3 regions of the Sphingobium sp. TomMM35A genome follow, and region 2 is predicted to be linked to each of the others. Evidence: riboswitches for the same ligand, from Rfam matches in the RefSeq annotation. Region 2 holds a riboswitch; each other region holds the start of a gene.
The links. Region 2 has a riboswitch for cobalamin ahead of ACYU8T_RS15055 (TonB-dependent receptor). Riboswitches for the same ligand answer to the same signal wherever they lie in the genome.
Positions count from the first base shown of each region.

Region 1: linked by a shared signal. The riboswitch ahead of ACYU8T_RS00500 (TonB-dependent receptor plug domain-containing protein) and the one ahead of ACYU8T_RS15055 (TonB-dependent receptor) in region 2 are both predicted to bind cobalamin.
Region 3: linked by a shared signal. The riboswitch ahead of ACYU8T_RS13335 (cobalamin biosynthesis protein CobG) and the one ahead of ACYU8T_RS15055 (TonB-dependent receptor) in region 2 are both predicted to bind cobalamin.

Region 1 covers NZ_BSRC01000001.1:95,888-105,747, reverse strand. The annotation lists gene ACYU8T_RS00510 (FecCD family ABC transporter permease) at 1-905, opposite strand, end outside; gene ACYU8T_RS00505 (ABC transporter substrate-binding protein) at 1,031-1,870, shown strand; gene ACYU8T_RS00500 (TonB-dependent receptor plug domain-containing protein) at 1,907-3,775, opposite strand; cobalamin riboswitch at 3,942-4,204, opposite strand; gene mobA (molybdenum cofactor guanylyltransferase) at 4,232-4,765, shown strand; gene cobA (uroporphyrinogen-III C-methyltransferase) at 4,925-5,707, opposite strand; gene ACYU8T_RS00485 (molybdopterin-dependent oxidoreductase) at 5,694-8,306, opposite strand; gene nirD (nitrite reductase small subunit NirD) at 8,433-8,768, opposite strand; gene nirB (nitrite reductase large subunit NirB) at 8,774-9,860, opposite strand, start outside.
Region 2 covers NZ_BSRC01000002.1:419,908-429,767, forward strand. The annotation lists gene ACYU8T_RS15030 (chromate resistance protein ChrB domain-containing protein) at 1-323, shown strand, start outside; gene chrA (chromate efflux transporter) at 320-1,720, shown strand; gene ACYU8T_RS15040 (malate synthase G) at 1,849-3,945, opposite strand; gene ACYU8T_RS15045 (LysR family transcriptional regulator) at 4,057-4,950, shown strand; gene ACYU8T_RS15050 (hypothetical protein) at 5,129-5,308, shown strand; cobalamin riboswitch at 5,520-5,766, shown strand; gene ACYU8T_RS15055 (TonB-dependent receptor) at 6,007-7,965, shown strand; gene ACYU8T_RS15060 (hypothetical protein) at 8,198-8,440, shown strand; gene ACYU8T_RS15065 (cytochrome c oxidase assembly protein) at 8,564-9,307, shown strand; gene ACYU8T_RS15070 (c-type cytochrome) at 9,280-9,708, opposite strand; gene ACYU8T_RS15075 (hypothetical protein) at 9,705-9,860, opposite strand, start outside.
Region 3 covers NZ_BSRC01000002.1:35,161-45,020, forward strand. The annotation lists gene cobI (precorrin-2 C(20)-methyltransferase) at 1-637, opposite strand, end outside; gene ACYU8T_RS13330 (precorrin-8X methylmutase) at 634-1,263, opposite strand; gene ACYU8T_RS13335 (cobalamin biosynthesis protein CobG) at 1,263-2,318, opposite strand; cobalamin riboswitch at 2,549-2,774, opposite strand; gene ACYU8T_RS13340 (alpha/beta fold hydrolase) at 2,906-3,763, shown strand; gene bluB (5,6-dimethylbenzimidazole synthase) at 3,805-4,443, opposite strand; gene cobO (cob(I)yrinic acid a,c-diamide adenosyltransferase) at 4,445-5,050, opposite strand; gene cobN (cobaltochelatase subunit CobN) at 5,047-8,742, opposite strand; gene cobW (cobalamin biosynthesis protein CobW) at 8,742-9,782, opposite strand; gene ACYU8T_RS13365 (HoxN/HupN/NixA family nickel/cobalt transporter) at 9,779-9,860, opposite strand, start outside.

The sequences.
Region 1 (9,860 bases), on a different contig from region 2:
GTGGGAATGAGCCGCACGCCGATGTCCGCAAGCGTCAATAACGCCGCGCCGCCGAGCAAGGACGGAAGCAGGATCGCCGACGGCGAGCGATCAGTCAGCGGCCTGACGAGATGCGGCACGATCAGCCCGACAAAGCCGATCGCGCCAGACACCGCGACCGCGCCACCGACGCCGATGGCGACACCCAGCATCATGCGCAGCCGCGCCTTGGTGAGGTCGACGCCCAATGCCTGCGCGCCTTCTTCGCCCAAGGTCAGCGCGTCGAGACTGCGCCCGTCCGCGATCAGCAGCGCGGCTCCGACAAGCACGCAGGGCAAGGCGATCCAGACATGCGCATAGCTGCGATTTTCAAGGCTGCCCATCAGCCAGCTCATGATCTCCATCGCGGCGAAGGGATTGGGCGACAGGTTGAGCGACAGGCTGATCCCCGCCCCGGCGAGCGTTGCGACGGCAATGCCAGCGAGGATCAGCGTCAAAGGACTTTCCGATGGCCCGGCCAGCAGGAACAGCGCGCCGATCGCGATCAGGCTGGTGGTGATGGCCAGGATCGGCAGGATCACTGGATGAAGCTGCGCCAGCCCGAAATAGAGCGCGCCCACCGCCCCGAGCGCGGCTGCATTGGATGCGCCAAGCACCGAAGGTTCGGCCAGCGGATTGCGCAAATAGCCCTGCAATGCCGCTCCGGCGAGGCCGAGCATCGCGCCGACGATCAGCCCGAGCAGCATGCGCGGCACGCGCAGATCGATCAGGATGGCGCGGGCGACCTCATCGCCGCCGCCGCTCAGGACGGCAAGGATGCGAGGGGGTGAAAGCGGAACGGCGCCCAGCGTGAGCGAGCCCAGCGCTGCGATGAGAGTCAGCGCGGTGAGAACCGGGAGCAGAAGCGGATGGCGGCGCGCGCTCATGGCTTGCGCACTCCAAGGCCGCTGATACAGGTCGTAGTGCTCCTGCGAAGGCAGGAGCCCAGTTGCTTCACTTGAGCTGGGCTCCTGCCTTCGCAGGAGCCCAGCACGTTGCAGAGGCAGGATTGATGCGCGGAAAGATCATCGCGGCGCTTTGTGCGCTCAGCCTCACCAGCGCCGCCCCTGCCCCGCCACGCCGCATCGTGTCGCTCAACACCTGCGCCGACCAATATGTGCTGGCGCTCGCCGATCCGGGTCAGATCGCGGCGTTGAGCCCCTATGGCCATGATCCCGAATTGTCGGCAGCGGTGGCGAAGGCGCGGCGCTTTCCGGTGCTGAAGCGCCCGGCCGAAGAGGTGCTGGCGTTGCGGCCCGACTTGGTGATTGGCTTTCCTGATGGCACAGGCGGCGTGGTCGGCGCGCCCGATGGGCGATGGCGCAAGCTGGGCCTCGCGAGCGCAACCAGCTTCGCCGCAATCCGCGATCAGGTTCGTCAGGTCGCGGCGGCGGTCGGCCAGCGCGCGCGCGGCGAAGCGTTGATCAGGGGCATGGAGCGCGATCTTGCCGCCCTGCCCCGGCGCAAGGGCGGCGGGGTCGCGGCCTATTATCAGCGACGCGGCTACATGACGGGCACGGGCACCCTGGTCGATGAACTGATCCGGCGCGCGGGCCTCGTCAATCTGGCGGAAAAGCTCGGCAAGCCCGCGCTGGCGCAAGTGCCGCTGGAACAGATGATCGCAGCCAAGCCCGACTATCTGATCGTGGAAGAAGGCAGCGAAAACATCGTCGATCAGGGGACGGAGATGCTGCACCATCCCGCGTTGAGATCCATCCCCCGCATCCGTGTGCCCCAGGCCTGGACGGTCTGCGGCGGCCCCGCCTATGTGCAGGCCGCGCGCAGCATCATTGCCCAGGCGGATGCTGCGGGCAAAGAGAGGGCGCAGCCAAAGGCCGCGCCCCGGCGATGAAGCGGGGCGGCCGCCCACCCCGTTCATCTTTCACCGTCAGAAGCGGACACGCACGCCGCCATAGGCCGATCGGCCATAGGTGCTGTAGCCATAGACGGTCGCATATTCTTCGTCCGTGACATTGTCGATGCGGCCGTAAATCTCCAGATGCTCGTTGATCGGCAGCGAGGCGCGGAGGTCCAGCCGGGCGTAGCCGTCGAGACGCTGGGTGTTGGCGGCATCGTTGAAGCTGTCGCCGACCATGGTCACCGTTGCGCCAGTCGACAGGCCGAACGACCAATCATAGTCTGCCGAGACGCTGACGGCATCCTTTGCGCGGCGGGGAAGGCGCTTGCCTTCGTTGAGCCCGCCTTCGGACCGGTCGACAGCGTCGATATAGCTGTAGGCCGCTATGACCGTCAGCGCATCGACGGGCTTCAGCGTCAAGGCTGCTTCCACGCCCTTTGCACGGGTGCGGGTGAGGTTGACATAGCGGCCGAAAGGAAGGGCGAAGCCGTCGAAATAAATCTGGTCGCGGGTGTCGCGGCGAAACGCGGTGACAGAGATCATCGCGCGGCCCTCATCCAGGCTCTGATCGAAGCCGATGTCATAGCTTTTCGACCGTTCGGGCTTGAGGTCGAGATTGCCATAGGTGGCGTCGTAGATCTGGTACAGCGAAGGTGCGCGAAAGCCTTCGCCATAGCTGGCGCGGATATTGGTGCGGCCTTCATTGGGCGTGTAGTTGGCGTTGGCGCCAAAGGTGGTGGCGCCCCCGAATTGGCTGTGATCGTCATGGCGTACGCCGCCGGTAACCGACAAGCCAACAAAAGGCTTTACGACCGCAAGCGCATAGACGCTGTCGATGTTTACCTCTGCTCCGCTGACGACCTTATCGCCTGTGAAGAAGTCGTAGAAGAACGAGTCATATTTGGGCCGCTCATGCTCGTAGCCAAAGACCAGTTTGGCTTGATCCACCGGCTGATAGACGCCTTCATATTCAAATCGCAGGTTGGTGCCTGAATAGCCATAGTCAGGCGCGGAACTGGGCGCGAAGAAATAGTCGCGGTCATTGCGGAACCAGGTCACCGCCGCACGCTGCGTCAACTTGCCGTCGAAAGAGGAAAGGTTGAGCCCCGCATAGCCGACATATTGGTCAAGCTTGCTGCTATCCCTTGATTCAGCCGGCGCGCCAAAGAAGATGTCGGTATCGAGGTCCGCATGGATGTAATAGCCACGCAGGTCGAGGCTGAGATTGTCGGTGAAGGCGAGCTTCAGCTTCGCGTGGGTCGCGATATTTTCATAACCGTCCTTCTCCGTACCGCCCTGTGCCGCGGAGATGCCATCGGTACGGAAATAGGCGACGCCCGCGCTGCCCGATGCGATGCCGGTGCTGCCCGATATGTCAGCCTTTGCATTCAGCGTGTCGGCATAGCCATAATCCACCGATGCGCTGCCGCCAACGCCTTCGCCCGGCTCGGCCGACATGATGTTGACCACGCCGCCGATCGCCTGGCTGCCGTAGACCACCGAATTGGAGCCGCGCAGCACTTCGATGCGGCGGATGTTGCCCGTGAGCAGATTGCCGAAGTCGTAGGCATCGCCAATGACGCTCGGGTCATTGATCTTCACGCCATCGAGCAGCACCAGCGTTTGCGTCGTTTCCGCGCCACGGATCGAAATGCCGGTGACGCCGCCCACGGCATCGGCGCGGTTGAAACGGACGCCGGGCGTGGTGATCAGCAGGTCCGCGACGCTGACATTCTGGCGCGTCTCGATCGTCTTTTCATCGATCACCGTCACGGCCTGCCCGACTTCATCGGTCGGCTGCTCGATGCCGAGCGCGGTGACGACGATTTCGTCTGCGTCTTCGGCAAGCGCTGGGGTGGCGGCGAGGAGCGCCAGCAGCGAGATTCCGGTCTTGAACATATTCTGTCTTCCCTGAGCGCCATGCGACATGAGGCCAGGGCGTCCGCGCGAGCGGCCGGTGCGCGAGGGAGGGAGACGCCAATCCCGTCACGCGCACCGATGCGGCCCTGCGCCGCTTCGTCGCTCAGACGGAAAACCGTGCCCGGGCCGATCCCTGGACCCAGGCAAGAGCGACCATGCGCCGGCAGGTTTCCTGGCTCGCGGGTCGTCGCGGCGATGCACGGGCCTTCCCGGACGCGTGTCCAGTGGCTGGTCCCCCTCGCCTTCCCCTTTTGAAGGCATGCGGGTTTCCGGGTGCATCGCGCTCACCGCTTACAGTTGCAGGGGCAGCTGCGGATTTGGACGGATGAGCCGTCCGCACCGCATTCCCTTTCCGGCGCGATCTTATCGTCAGCGGTTGCCCGCTCACGCCGCGCGCCATAGGGGAAAGCGAGGGTTCTGCCAAGGAGTGGATCGATGCGATTACTGGGCGCTGTGCTTGCCGGGGGACGATCAAGCCGGTTCGGGAGCGACAAGGCGCTGGCGCTGATGCCGGATGGGCGCATGCTGATTGAACATGCGGTAGCAGCAATCGCGCCGCATGTGGAGACGGTGGTGGTCTGCGGGCGGACGGTCGAGGGGATGACCAGCCTCTCCGACCGGCCCGCGCCTGATATGGGACCGCTGGGCGGGCTGAACGCGGCACTGCATCATGCGCGGGACGAAGGCTATGACGCGGTGCTGACGACCGGGTGTGACATGCCGCTCTATCCGGCGGCGCTGGTGGAGGCGCTGGCGGGAGAAGGCGCTGCGGTGTTGAAGGGGCAGCAACTTGCCGGTTTCTGGCCTGCGGGGCTTGCAGATGAACTGGACGCGCATCTGGCTGAGGAGAATAGCCGGTCGATATATGGCTGGCTGGAGCGGATCGGCGCGCGGATCGTGGAGCGGGCGGATATCGTCCTGCCGAATATTAATCGACCGCAGGATCTTGCCGGATTGCCAAAAAGCTAGCTGCGCCGTGCTCCTGCCTTTGCAGGAGCACGTTGCTTATCGTGCTGAGCGGGTTGCACCCTATCGCCGAGCTGAACTTGCCGAAGCCCCCTCCCTTCCTTCCAACTAAGTTCGGGGGCGTTCGGCAAGCTCAGGGCAAAGGTCGCGGAGAGCCGGTCTTCAAAGCTGAAGAGCGACGCTCGTGGCGGCCTCTACTGGCATGGTCGTGCCCGCCACCGCTTCACCAATCAGAAGCAGGGTCGGATCTTCGTCGCTGATCGTGGCCACCAGAAAGGCAAGCGCCGACAGCTTCCCCCGGATCAGGCGTTCGGTGGGCAGCGAGACATTGACCGCCACCATCACCGGCGTCTCGGGATCGCGTCCGGCGGCGATCAGCTGGCGGCTGATCTCTCCGGCGGCGGCGCGCCCCATATAGATGCCGAGCGTGCCCCCGGGACGGGCGAGCGTTTCCCAGTCGAGCTTGAGCGGCTCACCGGCTTTCAGATGCGCGGTCACCAGTGTCAGGCCGCGCGCCTTGCCGCGCAGGGTGAGCGAGGCGTTGCCGCTTGCCGCCGCCGCGCTGGCAGTGGTGATGCCGGGGCAGATGTGGGTGCGGATGCCGTCAGCGGCGAGATGATCCATCTCCTCGGCCGAGCGGCCAAAGACCGACGGGTCGCCGCCTTTCAGGCGCACGACGCGCTTGCCTGCCTTTGCGGCGGCGAGGAGGAGGTCGTTGATGCTTTCCTGATCCTTGCTGTGGCGGCCGGAGCGCTTGCCGACGCTGACGCGCTCGATGCCCTGCGGGATGAGGTCGAGGACGCCGGGGCCGACCAGTGCGTCATAAAAGACGATGTCGGCCGCCGCCATCAGCTTTTCGGCCTTGCGGGTCAGCAGGTCCGGGTCGCCGGGACCTGCGCCGACCAGCCAGACTTCACCGGGGGCGATAAGTTCATTCGGCTGCATGGAGCGTCTCCTGCGGGATTTGGGCGAGGATGTTGGCGAGCGCGGGGCGGCAGGACCCGCAGTTGGTGCCCGCGCCGATCGCCTTGCCGATGGCGGGCACGTCGACCAGGCTCTGGTCGCGAATTGCGGCGACGATCTGGTTGAGGCCGATGTCGAAGCAGACGCAGATGGTCGGGCCTTTGTCAGGCTGGCTGCCGGGGCCGCGCGCCGCGAGGACGGAAGCGCCCACCTCTTCGGCTTCAAGCTGGCCGATGAGCCAGTCGCGCGTGGGGAGCAGGCCGGTGCGGGTCACGAAGAGGACGCCTGCCAGCTTGCCATCCTTGATAATCGCGACGCGGCGGGTGCCACGCGACATATCGACGGCCTCGACCCGGTCGCCCCTGGGCAGGCAGGCTTCGAGCCGGGCGGGATCGCCATTGCCCGCGACCTCGTAAAGCGCGCCGCCCGGCACGGTGACCTTTGTCGCCCACAGGCAGGGAACCCTGGCGGGCTGCTCGCCGCGCAGGATCAGGAAGCCCTTCCACTCGGTCGCGACTTTCTCGATGCTGGCGGGCGTCAGCTTGAAGCCGGGCTGACCGGAATGGGGATCGACCAGCGGGCGGGGGAGCAGGCCGGTGCGGCCGCCGGTCGAGATTTGATCGGTCCAGTGGATCGGGGTGAAAATCTCGCCCCTGCGCTGGCCCTCGCTGAACGCCACGCGGAAGATGCTGTTGCCCTGCGCCGTGAAAACCCGGGCCAGGTCGCCATGGGCAATGCCCAGTTCCTGTGCGTCCTCGGCATGGATTTCGACAAGCGGCTCCTCCCGATGACGGGCGAGCTTCGCCGACAGGCCGGTGCGCGTCATCGTGTGCCACTGGTCGCGATAACGGCCGGTGTTGAGCGTCATCGGCCACTGTTGGAGCGGCTCCTGAAGGTCCATCTGCTTGGCGAGTACCAGCCGCGCCTTGCCATCGGGGGTGGAGAAGCGACCATCCGCGAAGGGCTTGTCGCCACCCCAGCGGAAGGGCTCCATCGCCTCATAGGCGTCGTTGCCGATGGTCGCCTGCGCGCGCAGGTTGAGCAGCCGTGCACCATCATTCTGATAGGCGGTCAGGCGGGCATGTTCGCGCCAGATGTCGGCGGGCCGATCATAGGCGAAGGCGTTGCGCCAGCCCATGCGACGGCCGACTTCCTTGATGATCCACCAGTCGGGCTTCGCCTCGCCGGGCAGCGCCATGAAGGGGCGCTGGCGGCTGATGGTGCGGTCCGAATTGGTGACGGTGCCGTCCTTCTCTCCCCAGCCAGCAGCGGGCAAGCGAACGTCGGCATAGACGCTGGTGTCGGTGTCGGCGATGATGTCCGAGACGACGAGGAAGGGCACGGTCTCCAGCGCCTCGCGGACCCGGCCTGCGTCGGGCAGCGAGACTGCGGGGTTGGTGGCCATCACCCAGAGCGCCTTGATCCGGCCTTCGTTGATGGCGCGGAACAGGTCGACGGCTTTCAGGCCCGGCTTGGTCGCCATGGTGGGCGCGGCCCAGAAGCGGCCGACGCGTTCCACATTCTCCGGCGCGAAGTCCATATGGGCCGCCAGCGTCGAGGCGAGGCCGCCGACTTCGCGGCCGCCCATGGCGTTGGGCTGGCCGGTGATGGAGAAGGGCGCAGCGCCGGGCTTGCCGATCCGGCCGGTAGCCAAGTGGACGTTGATGATCGCGTTGACCTGATCAGTACCGCGGATCGACTGGTTGATGCCCTGGCTGAACAAGGTGACGGTGCGCGCGGTGGCGGCGAACAGCTTGAAGAATTGCTCCAGCAGCGCGGGCGCGATGTCGCAGGTCTTTGCCGTGGTCCAGAGATCATGGCCGGTGCGGATATGCTCCCAGAAGCCTTCGGGCGCATTGAGATGGTCGGCGATGAACGCAGGGTCGGTGACGCCTTCCTGATCGCACCAGGCGAGCAGACCGCTCATCAGGGCAACGTCGGTGCCAGGCTTTACGGCCAGGTGCAGGTCCGCGCCTTCGCAGGTTTCGGTGCGGCGTGGGTCGATCACGACCAGCTTGGTCCCACGCTCCGCTCGCGCCGCCTGAATGCGCTGATAGACGATCGGGTGGCACCAGGCGGTGTTGGAGCCGACCAGCACGATCAGATCGGCTTCGTCCAGATCGTCGTAGCTGGCAGGCACGATGTCCTCGCCAAAGGCGCGGTTATGGCCCGCGACCGCGCTCGACATGCAAAGGCGGCTGTTGGTGTCGATATTCGCGGTGCCGATGAAGCCCTTCATCAGCTTGTTGGCGACATAATAATCTTCGGTCAGCAACTGGCCCGAGACGTAGAAGGCGACGCTGTCGGGGCCGAAGCGATCGACGGTGTCGCGAAATTTCTTCGCGACGAGGTCCAGCGACTTGTCCCAAGTGGCGCGCTTGTTGCCGATCATGGGGTGCAGCAGGCGGCCGGTTAGGCCCACCGTCTCGCCCAGATGCGTGCCCTTGGAGCAGAGCCGCCCGCCATTGGCAGGATGCGCCTCATCGCCCTTGATCGTGACCGATCGGGGTCCGGTCGGCGTGGCCGAAATGCCGCAACCGACGCCGCAATAGGCGCAGGTAGTGCGGATGGCCTGGTTCATGCTCTTACCTCTTCTTCCCGAGGAACAAGAATTGGGTGGAGGCGCTTGCCGCAAGGGATGGCCAACAAGACACCCCCACCCAGATCCCCGCCATTATGGCTGGGGACCGGAAGCTCGATGCCGCTTTCAGGCAGCCGCCTTCAGCGCCGTGGGCCGAGCGATCAGGATGCGACCGCCCTCCTCCTTCACGGCGATGGTCGGCGTGCAGCCCTCGTCATTGCCCTGCGCCTCGCCCGTTTTCAGGGCGATGTTCCAGTTGTGGAGCGGGCAGGCGACGCTGTGGCCATGGACGATGCCCTGGCTCAGCGGCCCCTTCTTGTGCGGGCATTCATTGACCAGCGCGAAGACCTTGTCATCGCTGGTGCGGAAGACGGCGATTTCCTTTTCGCCGCCAATCTGCACCGTGCGAGCGCCGCGCTGGGGAATGTCGGCCAGCGTTCCGATGTCGATCCAATCGGTCATGGGTGTCACTCCGCAGCGATGGCAATGGGTTCGAGGTGCTGGTGCAATTCGCTTTCTGCACCGGCGGCGCGCTGCGCCCAGGGATCTTCCTGGCTGAAGCTTTGCGAATAGAGGAAGCGTGCGCGCAGAGCCTCGCGGCCTGCGTCGTCCTCGACGATGCGCTGCTTCACATAGTCGACTCCGACGCGCTCGATCCAGGGCGCGGTGCGCTCCAGATAGCGTGCTTCCTCGCGGTAGAGCTGGGTGAAGGCGGCGCAGTAATCGAGCGCTTCCTGCTCGGTCGAAACCTTGCAGAGCAGATCGGTGGCGCGGACATGAATGCCGCCATTGCCGCCGACATGCAGTTCATAGCCCGAGTCCACGCAGACCACGCCGAAGTCCTTGATCGTCGCCTCCGCGCAGTTGCGGGGGCAACCGGATACGGCGATCTTGAACTTATGGGGCATCCACGACCCCCAGGTCATCCGCTCCGTCTTGACGCCAAGGCCGGTCGAATCCTGCGTGCCGAAGCGGCACCATTCCGAACCCACGCAGGTCTTCACCGTACGCAGCGACTTGCCGTAAGCGTGACCCGACACCATTCCAGCGGCATTGAGGTCGGCCCAGACGGCGGGCAGATCTTCCTTCTTGATGCCGAAGATATCCAGACGCTGGCCACCCGTGACCTTCACCATCGGCGCGTCATATTTCTCGACCACATCGGCGATCGCGCGCAGTTCCTTGGGGTTGGTCAGGCCACCCCACATGCGCGGGACGACCGAGTAGGTGCCGTCCTTCTGGATGTTGGCGTGCATACGTTCGTTGACGAAACGGCTCTGCTGGTCATCGACATATTCGCCCGGCAGCGCGCAGAGCAGATAGTAATTGAGCGCGGGGCGGCAGGAGGAACAACCATCCGGGGTGGACCAGTGCAGCTTCTGCATCACCTCGGGGATCGAGCGCATATTCTGCGCCACGATCTCGCGGCGGACATCGTCATGGCCGAAGCTGGTGCATTTGCACATCGTCTTGGGACCCGACTGGACGTCATCGCCCAGCACCACCGCCAGCAGGTTCTCGACGAGACCAGTGCACGAACCGCAGCTGGCCGAA
Region 2 (9,860 bases):
GCTCCCATGATCCGGAGCCCGGCGAGCTGCGCTTCGACATGGCCGACGCGGAATTCACCCATGAAGCCGACCGGTGCAGCTTCGAAACCCTGCTGCTGCGCGCGAACCTGACCGACGAACCCGCCCTGCAAGCCATCGGCGAGATTATCCACGAACTCGACATAGCCGACGGCAAGTTCGCGCGTCCCGAAACCGCTGGTCTCGGCGCGATGCTTTCGGGCGTCTGCGCCTCCACCGACGATGATCTTCAGCGCATCGCCCTCGCCAGCGACGCCCTCAACCAGTTCCACGCCTTTTTCAGCAATCGAAAGACCGATCGATGAGCAGCAACGCCTCGACCCTCTCCGCCGCCGCCACGCCCTTGCCCGATCACGGCATCCCGCTTGGCGAAGCCACCCGCATATGGGCAAAGATCGCGGCCTTGAGCTTCGGCGGTCCCGCAGGCCAGATCGCGGTGATGCACCGCATCCTTGTCGAGGAAAAAAAGTGGATCGGGGAGGAGCGTTTCCTCCACGCCCTCAATTATTGCATGCTGCTCCCCGGCCCGGAGGCGCAGCAGCTCGCCATCTACATCGGCTGGCTGCTCCACAGGACGAAAGGCGGCCTGATCGCAGGCATCCTCTTCGTTCTCCCCGGCTTCCTCGCCATCCTGGGCCTGAGCTATATCTATGTCCTTCTCGGCAAAGTCCCGCTCGTCGAAGGGCTCTTCTTCGGCCTGAAGGCCGCCGTCCTCGCCGTCGTGGTGCAAGCCGTCGTCCGCGTCGGCTCCCGCGCGCTCAAGAACAACGTCATGCGCGGCATCGCCGCCGCCGCCTTCGTCGCCATCTTCTTCCTCGATGCACCTTTCCCGCTGATCGTCCTTGCCGCGGGCCTCATCGGCTATCTCGGCAGCCGCAGCGGTATCGCCCAGTTCAAGGGCGGCGGCGGCCATGGTCCCGCGTCCGGCAACGTCATCCACGATCGCGACACAGCGCTCGGCGAAGCCCTTCCCGATCATGCCCGCCCGAACCTGCGCTGGTCGCTCCAGATCTCGACGGTGCTCCTGGTGCTCTGGCTCGCCCCCGTCCTCGCCCTCTTCCTCGCGCTCGGCCCCGACGATGTCTTCGCCCGCATCGCCAGCTTCTTCAGCCAGATGGCGGTCGTCACCTTCGGCGGCGCCTACGCAGTCCTCGCCTATGTCGCGCAGGAAGCGGTCGGCACCTTTGGCTGGCTCCGCCCCGGCGAGATGCTCGACGGCCTCGGCATGGCGGAAACAACGCCCGGCCCGCTGATCATGGTGACGCAATTCGTCGGCTTCCTCGCCGCTTTCCGCGACGCCGGGATGCTGCCGCCGCTCGTCGCCGCCACGCTCGGCGCGATCCTCACCACCTGGGTGACCTTCGTCCCTTGCTTCCTCTGGATCTTCGCAGGCGCGCCCTTCATCGAACGCCTGCGCGGCAACCGCGCGCTATCCTCGGCCCTGACCGCGATCACCGCGGCGGTAGTGGGCGTGATCCTGAACCTCGCCCTCTGGTTCGCGATCCACACCCTCTTCGCCAAGGTCCACGCCGTGCCGACGCCCACCGGATCGCTCGACGTGCCCGTCCTCGCCTCGATCAACCTTCCAGCCGTGGCGCTTTCAACGGCAGCCCTGATCGCCGTCCTGCGCTTCAAGGCCGGAGTCCTCCCCGTCCTCCTCTGCTCAGCCGCAGCTGGCGCCGCCTATGTCCTGTTGGGGTAAGCGACCCTAGCCAAAACCGTCATCCTGAACTCGTTTCAGGATCCATTGTGCCTCTACACGCCTTCCGCTCGTGGGGAGAAATGGATGCTGAAACAAGTTCAGCATGACGGCGAAGTAGAACGAACATCCTACCCCTTCACCCTCACCCGATAGGCATGCAGCAGCGGTTCGGTATAACCATTAGGCTGCGCCACCCCCTCAAACACCAGCGCCCGCGCCGCCTGGAAGGCGATGCTCTCCTCCTCCCGCCCGCTCATCGGCTGGTAGAGCGGGTCGCCCGCATTCTGCGCATCCACCTTGACCGCCATCCGCCGCAGCGCCGCGTCCACCTCCTCGGCCGAACACACGCCATGCAGCAGCCAATTGGCGATATGCTGCGAAGAAATCCGCAACGTCGCCCGATCCTCCATCAGCCCCACGTCATGGATATCCGGCACCTTCGAGCACCCTACGCCCTGATCCACCCAGCGCACGACATAGCCCAGTATCCCCTGCGCATTATTGTCCAGCTCGTCCCGAACATCCTGCGCCGACCAGTTCACCCCCGCCGCCAGCGGTATCGTCAGCAGCGCATCGAGCGAAGCCACCGCCTCCGCCTTCCGCTCCTCCTGCCGGGCAAAAACATCGACGGCGTGATAATGCGTAGCGTGCAAGGTCGCGGCAGTCGGCGAAGGCACCCAAGCCGTATTCGCCCCCGTCATCGGATGCCCGACCTTCTGGTCCAGCATGTCCGCCATCCGATCCGGAGCCGCCCACATGCCCTTGCCGATCTGCGCCCGGCCCGACAGCCCGCAAGCCAGTCCGATCTGCACATTGCGATCCTCATAGGCCTGGATCCACGCCGCGCCCTTCATGTCGCCCTTGCGGATCATAGGCCCCGCCCGCATCGACGTATGGATCTCGTCGCCCGTGCGATCCAGGAAGCCAGTATTGATGAAGACGATCCGGTCCCGCACCGCATGGATGCAGGCGGCAAGGTTGGCCGAAGTCCGCCGCTCCTCATCCATCACCCCGACTTTCAGCTGATGCCGCTCCAGCCCCAGCAAATCCTCGATCGCATCGAACAGATCATTGGTGAAGGCGACCTCCTCCGGCCCATGCATCTTGGGCTTCACGATATAGATGCTGCCCGCCCGGCTGTTGACGAAGCGCCCGCCGCGCCGAATGTCGTGCAAGGCGATCAGGCTGGTGACGATCCCATCCAAAATCCCTTCCGGAGCCTCCGTCCCATCCGCCAAGCGAACCGCAGGCGTCGTCATCAAATGCCCGACATTGCGCACGAACAGCAATGACCGCCCCGGCAGCGTGAACCCACTTCCATCAGGCGCAACATAGGACCGGTCGCCATTCAGCCGCCGCGTCATCATCGCGCCATTCTTCTCGAAGCTCTCCTCCAGGTCGCCCTTCATCAGCCCCAGCCAGTTGGCATAGGCCGCCACCTTGTCCCCCGCATCCACCGCCGCGACCGAATCCTCCAGGTCGCAGATGGTCGACAAAGCCGACTCCAGCACGACATCGGCCAAATGCGCCGGGTCATCCCGCCCGATCGGATGCCCCGCATCGATCACCAGTTCGATATGCAGCCCATGATTGCGCAGCAGGATATTATCCCCTGCCCGTCCTGCGAGTTGCGAAGCATCCCGCAACACCGGCTCGCCCCCGGTCCACTCCGCCCAGCTTCCCTCCGTCAGCGGAACCGCCCGGTCCAGAAACGCCTTGGCCCAGGCAATCACCTGCGCGCCCCGCGCCGGATCATGGCCCTTGCCCGCCGCCACGCCCGGGATCGCGTCCGTCCCATAAAGCGCATCATACAGGCTTCCCCACCGCGCATTGGCCGCGTTCAACAGGAACCGCGCATTCAGGATCGGCACCACCAACTGCGGCCCCGCCAAGCTCGCAAGCTCCGCATCCACCCGGCCCGACCCGATGGAAAAGGGCGCAGGCTCCGGCACCAGATAGCCGATCTCCGTCAGGAAAGCCCGATAGGCCTCCGCATCGAAAGGCCGCCCCGCATGCTCCCCGTGCCAGGCATCGATCTGCGCCTGAAGAGCATCACGCTTCTCCAGCAAAGCCGCATTGCGCGGCGCGAACCGCGCGAAGATCGCAGCAGCGCCTCGCCAGAACGCATCCGCCACGATCCCCGTCCCCGGCAGCACATCCTCATCGATAAAGCGCGCCAGTTCGGCGGCCACCATCAGGCCCGATTTCTCGATCATACCGTCCATCGGCAACTCTCCATCACGAAAAACTATGGCCAAAATCTATAGACCCGCCGCCATCCTCGCACTAGATGATAAAGGTTCAAAGCATCTGTTCCTCACAGGAAAAGATCATCGATGGACCCCGACTATCTTCTCTTCGCCCGCGCGGTGGAAGCAGGCAGCCTCTCAGCCGCTGGCCGCATGCTCAACATCTCGCCCGCGATGATGTCGAAACGCCTCTCTCGCCTCGAAGCCCGCCTCGGCGTCCGCCTCATCCATCGCACCACGCGCCGCCTCGCCCTGACGGAAGAGGGCGCCAGCCTTCACCGCGATCTCGTCGCCATCCTCGACGCCATTGCCCACGCGGAAGAGCGCGTCACCAATCGCCACCGCACCGCGTCAGGCCCGCTGCGCATCTCCGCCCCCACCTCCTTCGGCCGCCTCCATGTCGCCCCCCATGTCGGCCGATTCCTGGAACAGCATCCGCGCGTCGACCTCCAACTCAACCTGTCCGACGCCTATGAAGACCTGCTCGCTGAACGGATCGACCTTGCGATCCGCATCACCAGCGACATTCCCGCCCATCTGGAGGGGCATCATCTCGCCGCCAACCGCCGCATCCTCTGCGCGAACCCCGCCTATCTCGCCGCCCACGGCACGCCGGAAGGGATAGCTGACCTCTCCCGCCACCGTCTGCTCGCCGCCGAAGGACAATTGCCATGGCGATTGGTCAACGGGCGCGCGCGCAAGCTGATCGACGGCCAAAGCCATGTCCGCACCAACAGCAGCGAAATCGTGCGCGAACTCGCCCTGACCGGCGTCGGCATCGCCCTGCGCTCGCTCTGGGACGTGGGCGATCTGATCGCGGACGGACGCCTCGTCCGCGTCCTTGAACCTTGGGAAGGCCCCGCCGACCTCGCCGTCCACGCCGTCCACCCCCGCGCGGCGGGCCGCCCTGCCGCCGTGGACACCTTCATCGCATTCTTGCGCGAAAGCTTCCGCGCCGCGCCGTGGAACAGGGGCGGTTGATAGAAAAAGGCAGGCGGGCTCCCGCTCAACCCGCTGAAAAGCCAAAATTCCATTATGCGAAAATTCGCCAGGCTCCTGTCAAAAAATAGAAGCTTTCCGGCGTTAACCTGCGTAATGGCAGCGGGAAAGGCCGATGTTATCGTTCGAGCCATAAGAAACTTGAGAGAGGATATGGGCCATGCGCCCCAATGACGCGTCACATTTTTCCGCCTGCGCCGCCCAGGAAGCGCGGCAAGCCAGGGAAGCCCGCCTACGCGGCGCCGACCAGGCAACCATCGCCCTCCACAATGAACGCGCCGTCCGCTACCAGGCCATGGCCCTCCGCCTCCAGCGAGAACGAGGCACGACCCTGAACTGATCTTGGCGCGAAGGCCCAGCACCACCATTCCCCTCTCCCCTTCAGGGGAGAGGGTGCCGAGCGAAGCGAAGGCGGGAGAGGGGACTGTAAAGCAACCAGCGCCGCCCCCCTCTCCCCACCCCTCTCCCCTAAAGGGGAGAGGGAGCAATCCCCACCACCCCCCCTTGCCCCACACCCCCACCTCCGCTATCGCCCCCTCACCCGGGCAACCCCCGGGCATGATCGCGCCGGTGCCTCGAAAGAGGCTTAAAAGGGAACATGGTAAGGAAGGCATCCGCCTCCCCAAGCCAGGGCTGTCCCTGCAACTGTAAGCGGCGAGCGCGATGCACATCGCCCCACCTCACAGGCAGGTTGGGGCAAGTCACTGGGCCGGACGCTAAATCCTGCGAGGCCTGGGAAGGCCGTGCATCAAGCGATGACCCGCGAGCCAGGATACCTGCCAGCGTCTGGTCGCTCTTGCCTTGGTCCAGGGGATGGCCGCGGCACGGTGAACTCCGTCTGAGCGACGAATGAGCGGCAAGAGGCCGCTTCGGTGACGCTGGCGGCCGCCTTGGGGGCGTCCGGCCGTCGGCGTGCGCCGGTCGTCGCCTGACGACAGGTCTCTTGCCGGATGTCGCCAGACGCCCGGAGTGCATGATGTGAAACTTCCCGATCATTTCCACCGCGCCGCCTGGGCGCTGACCGCCACTCTCCTCCCCCTGCCAGCCTTTGCCGCCGAAGCGGCCGACGCGGGCGAAGACGCCAGCGCCATCATCGTCTTCGGCCGGGGCGAGGACAAGATCGGCACCGCCCATGCGGCGAGCGAAGGCAGCGTCGGCGGCGCTGACCTTCTCGTCCGCCCGCTGCTGCGCGTCGCCGAACTGCTCGAAGCCGTGCCGGGCATGGTCGCGGCCCAGCATTCGGGCAGCGGCAAGGCCAATCAATATTTCCTGCGCGGTTTCAACCTCGACCATGGGTCGGACTTCACCACCTATATCGACGGGGTTCAGATGAACTTCCGCAGCCATGGCCACGGCCAGGGCTATCTCGACCTCAACGGGCTCATCCCGGAAATCATCGCGCGTGAGGATTTTCGCAAAGGTCCCTATCGCGCCGATGGCGGCGACTTCGCGCTTGCGGGCGCGGCCTATATGACCACGATCGACGGCTATGACCGGCCATGGGTCGCGGCGGAGGGCGGCTCCTTCGGCTGGCGCAGGCTGGCGTCGGGCGGGACCGTAAAGGCGGGCGCGGGCCATCTCACCCTGGTCGCGCAGGCCAAGGCCTATGACGGGCCATGGCAGGAGCCTGAACATCTGCGCCATTATGCGGGCTTCGCCAAATATACGCTCCCCACAGGGGCCGGGAAGATCGACGCCACGCTTCACGCCTATCGCGCGACATGGCGCCCGACCGAGCAAATTCCCGAGCGCATCGTAGGCACGCCGCTCTGCCCCGATGTCTTCTGTTCGCCCGATCCGTCCGCGCGCGGTGAAACCACCCGCATTATCGGCAATCTCGCCACCATTCAGCCGACATGGCGCGCCAATCTTTATGCCCAGTTCTACGACTGGACGATGTTCTCGAACCCCACTTACACCGACCCCGACGGCACCAGCGCGCAGATACAGCAATTCGACCGCCGCTGGGTTCTCGGCCTCACGGGCGAAAAGCGCTGGGATGCCGATCCAGCGCTGCAACTGAAGCTCGGCACGGAAAACCGTTATGACGCGATCGGCAATGTCGGCGTCAACCGAACCGCAGGGCGCGCTTTCCTCTCCTCGCTTGGGCGCTATCGCGTCAACCAAGGCTCGGCCGCGCTTTATGGCGAAGCGACCGTCACGCCCCTTCCCGGCCTGCGCATCACCGGCGGGGTGCGCGGCGACTATTATCATTATGATGTCCGCAGCCGGGACGCCGTCGCCGCCGCGTTGGGTGAAGGCAGCGGCTCGGACACGCTCGTCTCTCCCAAGGCGTCGGCCGCATGGGCAATTACCCCGCAGGTCGAACTCTATGCCAATTGGGGCCGGGGCTTCCATTCCAACGATGCGCGCGGCGCGGTCAATGTGGACACGCCTGTTCCCATGCTCGTGCGCGGCACCGGCAAGGAACTGGGCGGCCGCCTTCAGCTTCCCGGCTTCACCTTCACCGCAACCTATTGGTGGCTGAACGTCGGCAGCGAGTTGCGCTTCGTCGGCGATTCCAACGCGGTCGAACCCAGCGGAGCCAGCCGCCGCCATGGCTATGAGCTTGTCGCCTTCTGGCGGCCACTCCCCTGGCTTGCCTTCGACGGCAATTACACCGCCAGCCACAGCCGCTACACCAATGGCGATCATATCCCCAACGCCTTCAGGAACGCAGCGTCCGCCGGGGCGGCTATCGTCCTCGATCCATGGGAAGCCAGCATCCGCGTCCGCCATCTCGGGCCCTCTCCCCTGATCGAGGATAATAGCGTGCGCGATCCCGGCAGCACTGTCGTCAATGCCCGCGCCGCCTGGAAGGGGAAGCGGGTGCAGATCTATGCCGAACTGCTCAATATCCTGGGCAGCCGGGACAAGGACATCGCCTATTATTACGAATCCTACATCCCCGCCGCCGATGCGGAGCCGGTCGAAGGACGGCTGAGCCGCGTCGTCGAACCGCGAACGGTGCGCGGCGGCGTCAAGTTCCTCTTCTGACAGTTGAAGGCGAAGGCTGGTCGTTGGCAGGAGACCGGCCTTCGCGATCAACGACTTACTTATGGGACGGAAGTGTTCGTAAAGTAAAAGCCAGACATTCTTTATTTAAACAGGTTAAAAGTCTTGGAGTTCAGCATGGAAATTTTGGGCTATGGTTGACGCGCTTTCGCCGCTGTGCAACTTTCCCTTACGGCAATCTGGACAAAGAATCAGTTGCCAGGAGAGGATGTCCATGACCCACCCACCTTTGCGGGGCGCCGTTTTTCACGCCATCTTGCGCGACTGCCTGGAAGCGCAGCGCGCGCCCAAGGAAACCGAAATACAACTGGTAGCCTGCAAGATTTGGCAGGACAGTTTCGCTGCAATATCGCACAAGAACTGGCATGATCTCGTGCCGGGCAGCGAAGAATATGAATATACGCTCAACGCCGCCCGCATGGCCTTTGGCATCCACGCAGCCAACAGCGCCGCCTGAATTTTTGACCTTCAGGTTAATTTTCGGCCCCAAATCTCCAAAAACCCTTTCAATTCACCATTTCCTTCATGGGAACGATCCTCCCCCTCACGACTTGGTGATGGAAACAGAGGATCGTCCCGGTTGGAAAATCCCACCCCCTATTGCGGCACCGCTCCCCTGCCCGCGGAGTTCTGGACCCGGTGGAACTGGGACCCGCTATTGCTGCTGGCCATCGCCGCCACACTCTTTCTCTCCCTGCGCCTTCCTCCCCCTTCCCGAAAACCCGCGATCGCCTTCACCGGCATCTGGGCGATCCTCTACATTTCCCCTTTCTGCGCGATCGGCTCGGCTCTCTTCTCCGCCCGGTCAGTCCACCATCTCGTCTTGATCCTGATAGCCGCCCCCCTGCTCGCCCGCGCGGCAGCCATGCTCCCCAAACGCGGATCGCTCGCCAGCTGGACGGTTCTTCAGGCGCTGGTCCTCTGGTTCTGGCACGCTCCGCCAGCATATGATCTGGCGCTGTCCAATTCCGCCGCCTTCTGGCTGATGCAACTCAGCATCCTTCTCTCCGCCACCGGCTTCTGGCACGCTCTCGCTCGCTCGGAACTCCCCGGCCGGATCATCGCCCTGTTCGCAACCATGATGCAGATGAGCTTGCTCGGCGCGTTGCTCGCCTTTGCCCAAAGCGCCCTCTACCGCCCGCACTGGCTGACAACCCAGCCCTGGGGCATGAGCCCGCTGGACGACCAGCAGCTTGCAGGCATCCTCATGTGGATTCCCGGCGGCACGCTCTATCTCGCCGCCGCCCTCTTCTACGCCTGGCACATGCTTGCCGAACAGCAGGATGACGGGCCAGCCTATGTTTCCCTGGGCGAAAGGGTATAGAGATAAGCGGCGATGTCGCGCGCTTCCTTCTCCCCTATGCCCATGTTCGGCATGGCGTTGCCCGGCACCACCGATTGCGGATAGCGGATCCACCGCACCAGCGCGTCCGGATCGTTCCGCAGCATCCCCGCCACGGTTTTGCGCGCGGCGAAACCAGCCAGGGAGGGGCCCACCGCCCCACGCGATGCCGCTATGCCAGGTATCTCATGACAGGCGCTACATTGCCTCGCCACGATCGCCCGCTCGCCCCGTTCCACAACGCCGCCCGTCAGCGCCTGCGCATGCTCTTCCTGCCTGCTCATCTCCTGCCGCTGTTGCACGGCGAAGCTGCCAATCGCTCCCACGGCGCCAAAGCCAGCCAACACCGCTACAAGCCACAAGCTGCCAGGAACGCGCCTCATGCCCGGCACCCCTCCAGGATCAGCAGAGCCAGAGCCTGGAACATCAACGCCAGAAAGAATATCCCGACCCACAACAACGCACCCCATTTCCCCGGCGCCAGCCTCACCAGCCCCCAGGAAGCAGCGCCAGCGATCAGCAAAAACAGCGCAAT
Region 3 (9,860 bases), 380 kb from region 2:
GATCCGCCATGGTCGCATATTCGACCAGCCAGGCGCAGTCGTCCTTGCCCGCCGCCTCCACCGCGCGGCGCAGCTTGGCGAGGTTGCGGCCGATCTTCATGACAACCAGCGCATTGCTGTCACGGATGCGCCGCGCCAGCTCCTCTTCCGGCAAGGTCGCCATCAGCACCGTCAATACATCGTCGCCCCAGCTGATCGGCGTGCCGCTCGCGGTCCAGGCGCCCGACATGCCGGTGATGCCGGGCACGATCCGGACAGGCGCGAGCGGAGAGAGGCGGCTGTGCAGATGCATGAAGCTGCCGTAGAAAAAAGGGTCGCCTTCGCAGAGCACGACCACATCCTCGCCCGCTTCCACCAGGCCGTGCAGATGGGCGGTGCACTCCGCGTAAAAGGCCGACAGGCATTGATTATAGCGCGGATCGCTCACCGGAATTTCGGTCGTCACCGGATATTCCATCGCATATTCGACTGCATCCGGACGAAGCAGTCCATCGACAATCTTGCGGGCATGGCCGTGACGGCCGGGCTTGCGGAAATAGGCGATGTGGCGCGCCTCGCGGATCAGACGGTCTGCGCGTACGCTCATCAGGTCCTGTGCGCCGGGACCGAGCCCCACGCCATGGATCGTCCCGCTCATTCCGCCGCACTCGCCAGCGCGTTGACCGCCGCGACCGTGATCGCACTGCCGCCCAGCCGCCCTTCCACGACGCAGCAGGGCACGGGCTGGTTCTCCCAAAGCGCCTGTTTCGATTCCGCCGCGCCGACGAAACCGACAGGACAGCCGACTATCGCCGCCGGGCGTGGGCAGGCGGGGTCTTCCAGCATGTTGAGCAGGTGGAATAGCGCGGTAGGAGCGTTGCCGATCGCGACAACCGCTCCGGCCAGACGGGGGCGCCACAGTTCGAGCGCGGCCGCCGACCGGGTGTTCGCCATCGACCGGGCGAGGTCTGGAACTTGTGGATCGTTAAGGGTGCAGATGATCGCGTTGCCATTAGGCAGGCGGGCGCGCGTGATCCCTTCCGACACCATTCGCGCATCACACAGGATCGGCGCGCCAGCCTCCAGCGCGGCGATCGCGGCTTTGGCAAATCCCGGCGAGAAGCGAATATGCGGCGCCAGACCCACCATGCCCGCGGCATGGATCATCCGCACGGCAACCCGCTCCTCCTCGGCGGAGAAGCGGTCCAGCGCGGATTCCGTGCGGATCATGCGGAAGGACTGGCGATAGATTTCCGCGCCGTCTGTTTCATAAAGATGCGGCATCAATGGGCTCCGAAATGGGCGAAGATCTGATCAGGCGACAGGCCCGCGTGCAGCGGCGGCGCACCCGCGCGCGCATTGAGGGCAAGGTCGAAGACGCCCTCCCGCCCGGTCAGGACGACGGCCGCCTGCGACGGCCGGGCGCAGCCCTTGGCGCAACCGGACACGTGCAGCCCCGGCACATAGGGCGCGAGCCGGGCGGCAAGTTCACGGGTGGCGACGCTCGACTGCGGGCAGGCTGGAGCGCCCGGACAGGCATCGGCGGCAAGGCGCGGGTCGGACGGATCGTCGGCAGGTGCGCCGCTGCCCTCCAGCACCAACCCTCGCCATGGCGTGACCCGCACCGCACGCGCGTCATCGACGATGATGGCGAGGAGTTCCGCCGCCTCGATCCGGCCGAAGGGCGCGGCATGAAAGGGGCCGGGTGCATCCGCCAAGGCCGCGGCGCGGGAACGTGCCGGGGCAGGCGCCTCGATCGCCTCTTCAAACAGCGGGACATTGTGCCGCGCCATGCGGCCAGCCTGAACGCCGCCGCTTGCCATGAACCGATGGGCCATGCGGATCAACCCTTCCGCCGCGTCTGCCGTGTTGACCGGAGTACCTTTTATGCGCCCGTCCGCCCGCAGGATCAGCGCGCCGCTCGCGGCCCGTTCCACCCTGAAATCGGCCGACGCGTCGCTCAGCACCGGGGCAGGGCCAGCGTCGATCGCGAAGCCGACCTTCGCGGGAAGGTCCGGTAGTTCGCGCAGGCGCGCCGTCAGTTCCGTCGCGATCAGCGCGCTATCATCGCCCTCATGCCAATCCGGGTTGATCAGTATAGGAACGTGAGCGTCTCGCTCCTCATCGGCATGCGCGAGTCCAATAGCGATCAATCGCTCCATCAGCGCACGATGGTCAGCCTCCGCCACGCCCCTGATCTGAAAGGCGGCGCGGTTCGTGACGTCGATATGGCCATTGCCAAGGGTAAGCGCCGCCTCGCAAAATCCTACCGCCTGTTCCCGGCTCATCCGGCCAAGCGGTGGACGCACCCGCACCAGCAGCCCGTCGCCCGCCATCATCGGCCGCCATGCCGTCGGGCACCAGCCGCGCACACCGTGGCGCGTGCCGGTGCTGGCGGTATCACGCCGCATCTGCTCCTGCATTGCTTCAGCCCTCCAGCACTTGCGCCACGACCAGCGGACGGCGCGCGCAGGAAGGCGGCCAAGCCGCTCGCCTGCACGGCCGCAGCCGCACGAAATTCGTCGCTCAAACGGAGAACCGAGCCGTGACCATCCCCTGGATCATGGCAAGAGCGACCTTTGCTCCGGCAGGTCTCCTGGCTTGCGGGTCACAGCTTGGCATGGGGCCTTCCCGGATCGCTCCAGTGGCTGGCCGTCCCATTGTCAGAACTGGCCGGTCCATGCTTCGCTCGCCGCTCACAGTTGCAGGGACAGCCACGGATTTGGGAGAGAGCCTCCCGCACCGCATTCCCATTTAAGCCCCTATACCGGGGCACCGGCGCGATCGATGAACCGGACGAACCCGGCTCGACGCGCTTCATAATGACGATGCAGGCGAAAGGGAAGTAGTCAACGCCCGCTTCCTTGCGTCCATCGCGCATCGCCGCTACGCCCTCGCCAAATAGTGCAAAAATGGAGAGGAAAAGATGGGCGATTTCAGCTTCGAAGGCACCAGCCGCTTCCTGGAAACGGATAAGGGGCGGCTTCATTATCATGAAGCGGGATTAGGCCCTGCGCTGCTGCTGCTCCATGGGTCGGGCCCCGGCGTCACCGGCTGGGCGAATTTTCGGGGCAATCTGCCCTTCTTCTCCCAACATTTCCGCACCATCATCCTGGACGCACCGGGATATGGGAAGAGCGATCCCGTGGATGGCGACCCGGTGGGAGTAGCCCGCGACGCAGTCGTCGCGCTGATGGACGGCCTTGGCATCGACCGCGCCCATATTGTTGGCAACAGCTATGGGGGGATTGTCGGCGGACATCTGGCGGCATCTCATCCCGACCGCGTGCTGCGCTACATCACGATCGGCGGCATCGGTTTCAACATCACCTCGACCTTCCCCAATGAAGGGCTGACCCGCCTAGTCGATTTCATCGAAGATCCGACGCGGGAGAACATCATCGCCTGGCTCGAATCCATGGTGTACGACAAATCGATCATCACCGATGAATTGATCGACATGCGCTACAAGGCGGCGCTGGAACCGGTGACGATGGAAAGCAGCCGCAAGATGTACACGCGCGCCGCCCTCGGCTTCATCGCCCAGTCGATGAGCGGGCCGGGCGTGTCGCAGCGTATCGGCTATCTTGGCAAAATCCAGGCGCCGACGCTCATCATGTGGGGCCGCGATGACAAGGTCAGTCCGCTCGACGGCGCGCTGCTGCCCATGCGCATCATCCCCAATGCCGAACTGCACGTCTTCCCGCGCTGCGGCCATTGGACGATGATCGAGCACAAGGACCGTTTCGAAACGCTGGCGCTGGATTTCCTCCGGGGTGAATAGCTGATCTCGGTCCGAACGGGGGAGCGGATGCGGATGCGGAACTAACGCCGCACCACCACGGAATGCCAGTCGGTCCGCTGCTCCCAGCCCCGCCGTTCCAGTTCCGGTACATCCTCTTCACTGACAGCCCGGCCAAGGCAGAGCAGCCCCAGGCATTCCCAGCTTGCGGGAATATCGAGCATCGCGTTCACGCCTTCGGGCTCCATGATCGACACCCAACCCATGCCGATGCGCCGCGTCTGCGCCGCCAGCCATAGCGTATGCACCGCCATGACGCAGCTGTAACGCCGCGCCTCTGGCATCGTGACCGCACCCAGATGATGGCCCGTCTCCGTCCCATCGTCGCAATAGACGGCGAACAGGACCGGCGCCTCGCGCAAGCCGTGCAGCTTCAGGCTGCGATAGAGCTTGTCCTGATCGCCATCATATTCCTTGCCCGCTTCCTTGACCTGCCGGTCGACATGACAGGCCAGTCGCTCGCGTAGCTCCACGGTTTCCACACGCACGAAACGCCACGGCTGCGACAAGCCCACTGATGGCGCGCGATGCGCCATGCTGAGCAGCCATTCGACGTCCGTCTCATCGATCGGGTCCGTCCTGAAATGGCGAATGTCCCTTCGCGCCCTTACCAGCGCCTCGAACTGCGCGCTGTCGATCGGGGTGATGGCGGGACCGCTCATGTCAGAATTCGATCCCCGCCTGCGCCTTCACGCCGCTGCGGAAGGGGTGCTTGATCAGCGTCATTTCGGTGACGAGGTCCGCCGCCTCGATCAGGGGCTCGGGCGCGTTGCGGCCTGTGATGAGGACATGCTTCATCTCGTCCCTGTTCGTCACGGCTTCCAGCACCTCTTCGACCGGCAGATAATCGTAGCGCAGGACGATATTCAGTTCGTCCGCTAGCACCATATCATAGGCCGGATCGGCAATCATCCGCTTGACCTCATCCCATGCTTCGCGGGCAAGGGCGATGTCGCGGGTCTTGTCCTGCGTGTTCCAGGTGAAGCCTTCGCCCATCGGCTTGAATGTGACATTATCGGGAAACGCATCGAACACCGCTTTTTCTCCGGTGGTCATCGCGCCCTTTACGAACTGGACGACGCCGACCCGCTTGCCATGGCCGATGGCGCGGATGACCATGCCGAGCGCGGCGGTCGTCTTGCCCTTGCCCTTGCCGGTATGGACGATCAGCAAGCCCTTTTCCTGCGTCTTGGTCGCCATGATCTTGTCATGGGCGGCCTGCTTCTTCTTCATCTTTTCGGCATGCTGTTCCGGCGTGCGTTCGATCATGGGCGATCTTCCTTCAGTTGGGCAAGGATCATGGCGGCGCTGTTCGAACGGGGGCGCCACAGCCCCCGGTCCAGCGCTTCGTGGAGGCGTGCCGCGGCTTCGCGCAGCGCGGCGGGGTTGGCTTCGGCCATGAAGGCGCGCACGGCTTCGTCCTCGATGAAGGCGGCGTGGACGGCGTCGAAATGATGGTCTTTGACGCCATGCGTCGTCGCGGCGAAGGCGAAGAGATAATCGACGGAGGCAGCAATTTCGAACGCGCCCTTGTAGCCATGGCGCATCATGCCCGCGATCCATTTGGGATTGGTGACGCGCGCCCGCACCACCCGGCCGATCTCGTCCTCCAGCGTCCGGATGACCGGCCGTTCGGGCCTGCTATGGTCATTATGATAGCTGAGCGGCTGGCGGCCCGACAGATGCTCGACCGCCGCTGCGATCCCGCCTTCGAACTGATAATAATCATCGCTGTCGAGCAGGTCATGCTCGCGATTATCCTGATTCTGGATGAGAGCATCAGCCTCGCCCAGCCGCCGGGCGAACAGGTCGCGTTCCGCATCGCCCTCGACGCCGCCGCCATAGGCGTGGCTTCCCCAATCGAGATAGATGTTCGCCAGGTCCGAACGATCATGCCACAGCCGCTCGTCGATCATGGCCTGCAATCCCGCGCCATAGGCGCCCGGTTTCGATCCGAAGACACGCGTCCCAGCGCGGCGCAGCGCTGCCTTTTCAGCCGCACCCTCGGCCATGAGCGCCGCTGCTTCCGCCCGGTGACGCGCGGCGGCGGGATTATCCTCTTCCGGCTCGTCCAGCGCCATGACGGCGCGGGCGGCGCTGTCGACCAGGTCGATCTGTTCGGGAAAGGCGTCGCGGAAAAAGCCGGACACGCGCAACGTCACGTCCACGCGGGGCCGGTTGAGTTCGGCGATCGTCATCACCTCAAACCCGACCACGCGCCCCGATCCCCAATCCCACCGCGGCCGCACGCCCATCAATGCGAGCGCCTGCGCGATGTCGTCACCGCCGGTACGCATGTTCGCCGTGCCCCAGGCGGACAGGGCGATGGAGCGCGGATATCCGCCTTCTCGCTGGAGATAGTCCTGCACGACCAGCTCTGCCGATTTCTGGCCCAGGTTCCACGCCGCGACGGTCGGCACCGCGCGCGTATCGACCGAATAGAAATTCCGTCCGGTCGGCAGTACATCGGGCCGTCCCCGTGTCGGTGCCCCGGAGGGACCGGGCGCCACGAACCTTCCGTCGAGCGCCTGAAGCAGTGCCGTCTTCTCCGCCCCTCCGCAAGCGTCCACGCGGGGCGCGAGGTCATTGCGGATCGTGTCCAGAACCTGCGCACTTGCAGGCCCGGGACTGGCTTCTCCCGTATCGAGAAGCTGCATGGCATAGAGCTCGAGTCGCTCGACCGTATCGCCGGTGCTGCGCCAGACGTCAGGTGTCGTATCCGCCAGAATCTGCGGTCTCGGCCCCGTCCACGGCCTGCCCATGCCGCAGTCGATCGGATCGAACCCAAGCGCCAGATCATCAGCCAACGCCCGCAGCAGCGATTGCTGCCCTCCGTCCAATCCCCTGGGGCAGCGAGCCAAGGCGATCAGCAAGTCGCGGCGCAATGCCCGCTCCGGCGATCGGGTGAAGACATGCAGACCATCGCGGATCTGCATTTCTTTTAACTCACACAGATAATTGTCGATCGCCGCCAGTGCATCATCACCGCTGCCCTGAGCCCCTGCATCCTTGTCCAGCCCCTGCGCCGCAGCCAGCGCCAATATGTCCCGCCGCAGCGTCTCCAGCCGGCGCGGGTCCATACCAGCCGCCAGATAATATTCGTCGACCAGCGCCTCCAATTCCTTGAGCGGCCCATAGGTCTCTGCCCGTGTCAGTGGCGGCGTCAGATGGTCGATGATGCATGCGCCGATCCGGCGCTTCGCCTGCGTGCCTTCGCCCGGATCATTGACGATGAAGGGATAGATTTGCGGGATCGGTCCGGCGCAGATTTCGGGGAAGCAGTTTTCCGAAAGCGCGATCGCCTTGCCAGGCAGCCATTCCAGATTGCCATGCTTGCCCACATGCACCACCGCGTGGACGCCAAATTCGTGAGCCAACCAGATGTGGAAGGCGAGATAGGCATGCGGCGGCGGCAGCGCTGGATCATGATAGCTGCTCTTGGGATCGACATCATAGCCGCGTGAGGGTTGCACGGCGACCGCGACATGGCCGAAGCGATGCACCCGCAGGCGAAACGCGCCATCCTTGCAGAATGGATCATCCTCCGGCTCTCCCCACCGGTCCGTCACCAGCTGGCGAATGCCTCCAGGCAGGCCTGCGAACGCCGCACGATAATCCGCGAGGGCCAGCGCGCATTTTGTCTCGCTACCCGTCATCAGCTGCATCAGCGCCGCGCCCTCGGCGGGCGCACCGCCGATTGCATAGCCAGCCTCTCCCAGCGCCCGCAGGATCGCCGCCGCGCTTTCGGGCGTGTCGAGTCCGACGCCATTGCCGATCCGGCCGTCCCGGTTCGGGTAATTGGCGAGCACCAGCGCCACGCGCCGCTCACCCGAAGGAGTACGCCGCAACCTCGCCCAATTTCCAGCAAGTTGCGCGACGAAGCTCACTCTGTCCGCCAGGACCTGCGGCACGATGATGCTGCATTCGGTGCGCGCGTCGAATCGCGCCGCCGCCTTGAAAGCGACCGCCCGCGTAAAGATCCGCCCGTCTACCTCGGGCAAGGCGATATGCATTGCCAGATCGCGCGGTCCCAACCCCCGCGCGCTGTCCTGCCACGCAGCCTGTTCGGCGCTGGCGAACATCGTCTGCAGGACCGGGCACTCCGCCTGCTCCAATATCGAGGGCGTGCGCGGTTCGCCCGGCGCGGATGCGGCAAATGCGGTTGCGTTCAGGATGACGTCAGGACCCGCCGACGCTATCACCCGCTCAAGGAAATCCCGCGCAAAGGGTTCGCGCAGCGCACGCACATGCACCGCCAGCACATTCAGCCCCGCCGCTCGCAGCCCGGCGATCATCGCGTCCACCGCCTCCAGCGTCCCGGCGATCAGCAGCGCACGGTAGAATAGAAACAGCACTACAGGCTGCCCATCCGTCCAGCCCGCCTTCACCTGATCCAGTACCGGACGCTCGACACCCGGCAAATACAGCCCCGCATCTGCGACCGGAACCGGCGGGTCGGCATAGCCCGCATCCAGTCCCGCGATCCCCGCAGCCGTCTTCAGAAAGGCGATCGCATTGGCGATGCCTCCCTGTCGCAAATAATCCCGCAGCAGATCGCATGTTTCGGGCGGCAGGGTGGAGGCGAGGCGCAGTTCCGGATCATCCTCCCGGCCATCGGCGATCGCGGCAAACGCTATGCCCTTTTCTCGCGCGACATTGGCAATTTCCTCAATGCCATAGGGCCAGTAGCTTTTGCCCCCCAGCAACACGACGCAGACAAACTTTGCGTGGGAAATCACCTTTTCGACATAAAGATCGACCGAATAGGGATGCTTCAATTGCAGAAGGTTGGCGAGCCGGATGGAAGGCGCGCCATCGCCCAGCATCGCCGCCGCGCTCGCAAAGCAGGCAAGGTCGCTGTCCGCCACGGTCAGCAGTACGATGTCGCCCGGCGACTGGCCAAGATCGATGGCTTCATCCCCGTTCGAAACGGTGCCGGGCGTGGCGGTCAGCAAATGCATCAGGCGTCTGCCAGCTGTCCTGAAAGCGCGCCTTCGATGGCGGCGCGATCCAATCCGGCCTGACCGATCACCACCAGCCGCGACGCGCGCACCTCGTCCGCCTGCCACTGCCGGTCGAAATGATGTTGGATGCGCGGTCCCACCGCCTGGATGACCAGCCGTGCGGGGCGCCCGGCGATGGCGATAAAGCCCTTCACGCGCAGGATGTCATGGTCGGTGATGACCTTCTCCAAAGCCGCCAGCAGCGGCGCGGGATTGCTGATTTCCTCCAGTTGTAGGACGAAGCTGTCGAAATCCTCATGATCATGATCCTCCTCATCATCATGATGGGACGGGCGCGCATCGATCTGGTCCTCGACGCCCGCACCAAGGCCGAGCAGGACGGCGGGGTCGATCTCGCCGCGCGCGGTGCGCAGGAGGCGGACGCCCGGCCGCACTTCCCCGCCCAGCTGATGCTCCAGCTCCGCCAGCTTTTCAGGCGCGACCAGGTCGGTCTTGTTCAGCAGCACCAGGTCGGCACAGGCCAGCTGGTCTTCGAAGAGCTCCTCGATGGGGCTGTCATGGTCCAGCGTCGGGTCGGCCGCCCGCGCCGCAGCCAGCGCGGCTTCATCATGGGCAAAGCGCCCGGCTGCCAGCGCATCCGCATCGATGAGTGCAATGACGCCGTCCACCGTTGCCCGCGTCCGGATATCGGGCCACTGAAACGCTTTCACCAGTGGCTTGGGCAGTGCGAGCCCTGAGGTTTCGATAATGATGTGATCGGGCGGCACGTCCCGGTCCAGCAGCCGCTGCATGGTGGGCAGGAAATCGTCCGCCACGGTGCAACAGATGCAGCCATTGGCAAGCTCGATGATATCCTCGTCCGGGCAGGCTTCATCGCCGCAGCCCTTCACCAGCGATCCGTCTACGCCGACATCGCCAAATTCGTTGATGATGAGGGCGAGCCGACGCCCGCCCGCATTTTCGATCAGGTGGCGGATCAGCGTCGTCTTTCCGGCACCCAGAAAGCCCGTGATGACCGTGGCGGAAACCTTGCTCATAATGTCTGTCCTTTGTTGGGGATGAGCACGTCGATCTCGTCGAAGCGCTTCCAGCGGTAGATGATCCAGCTCACCAGC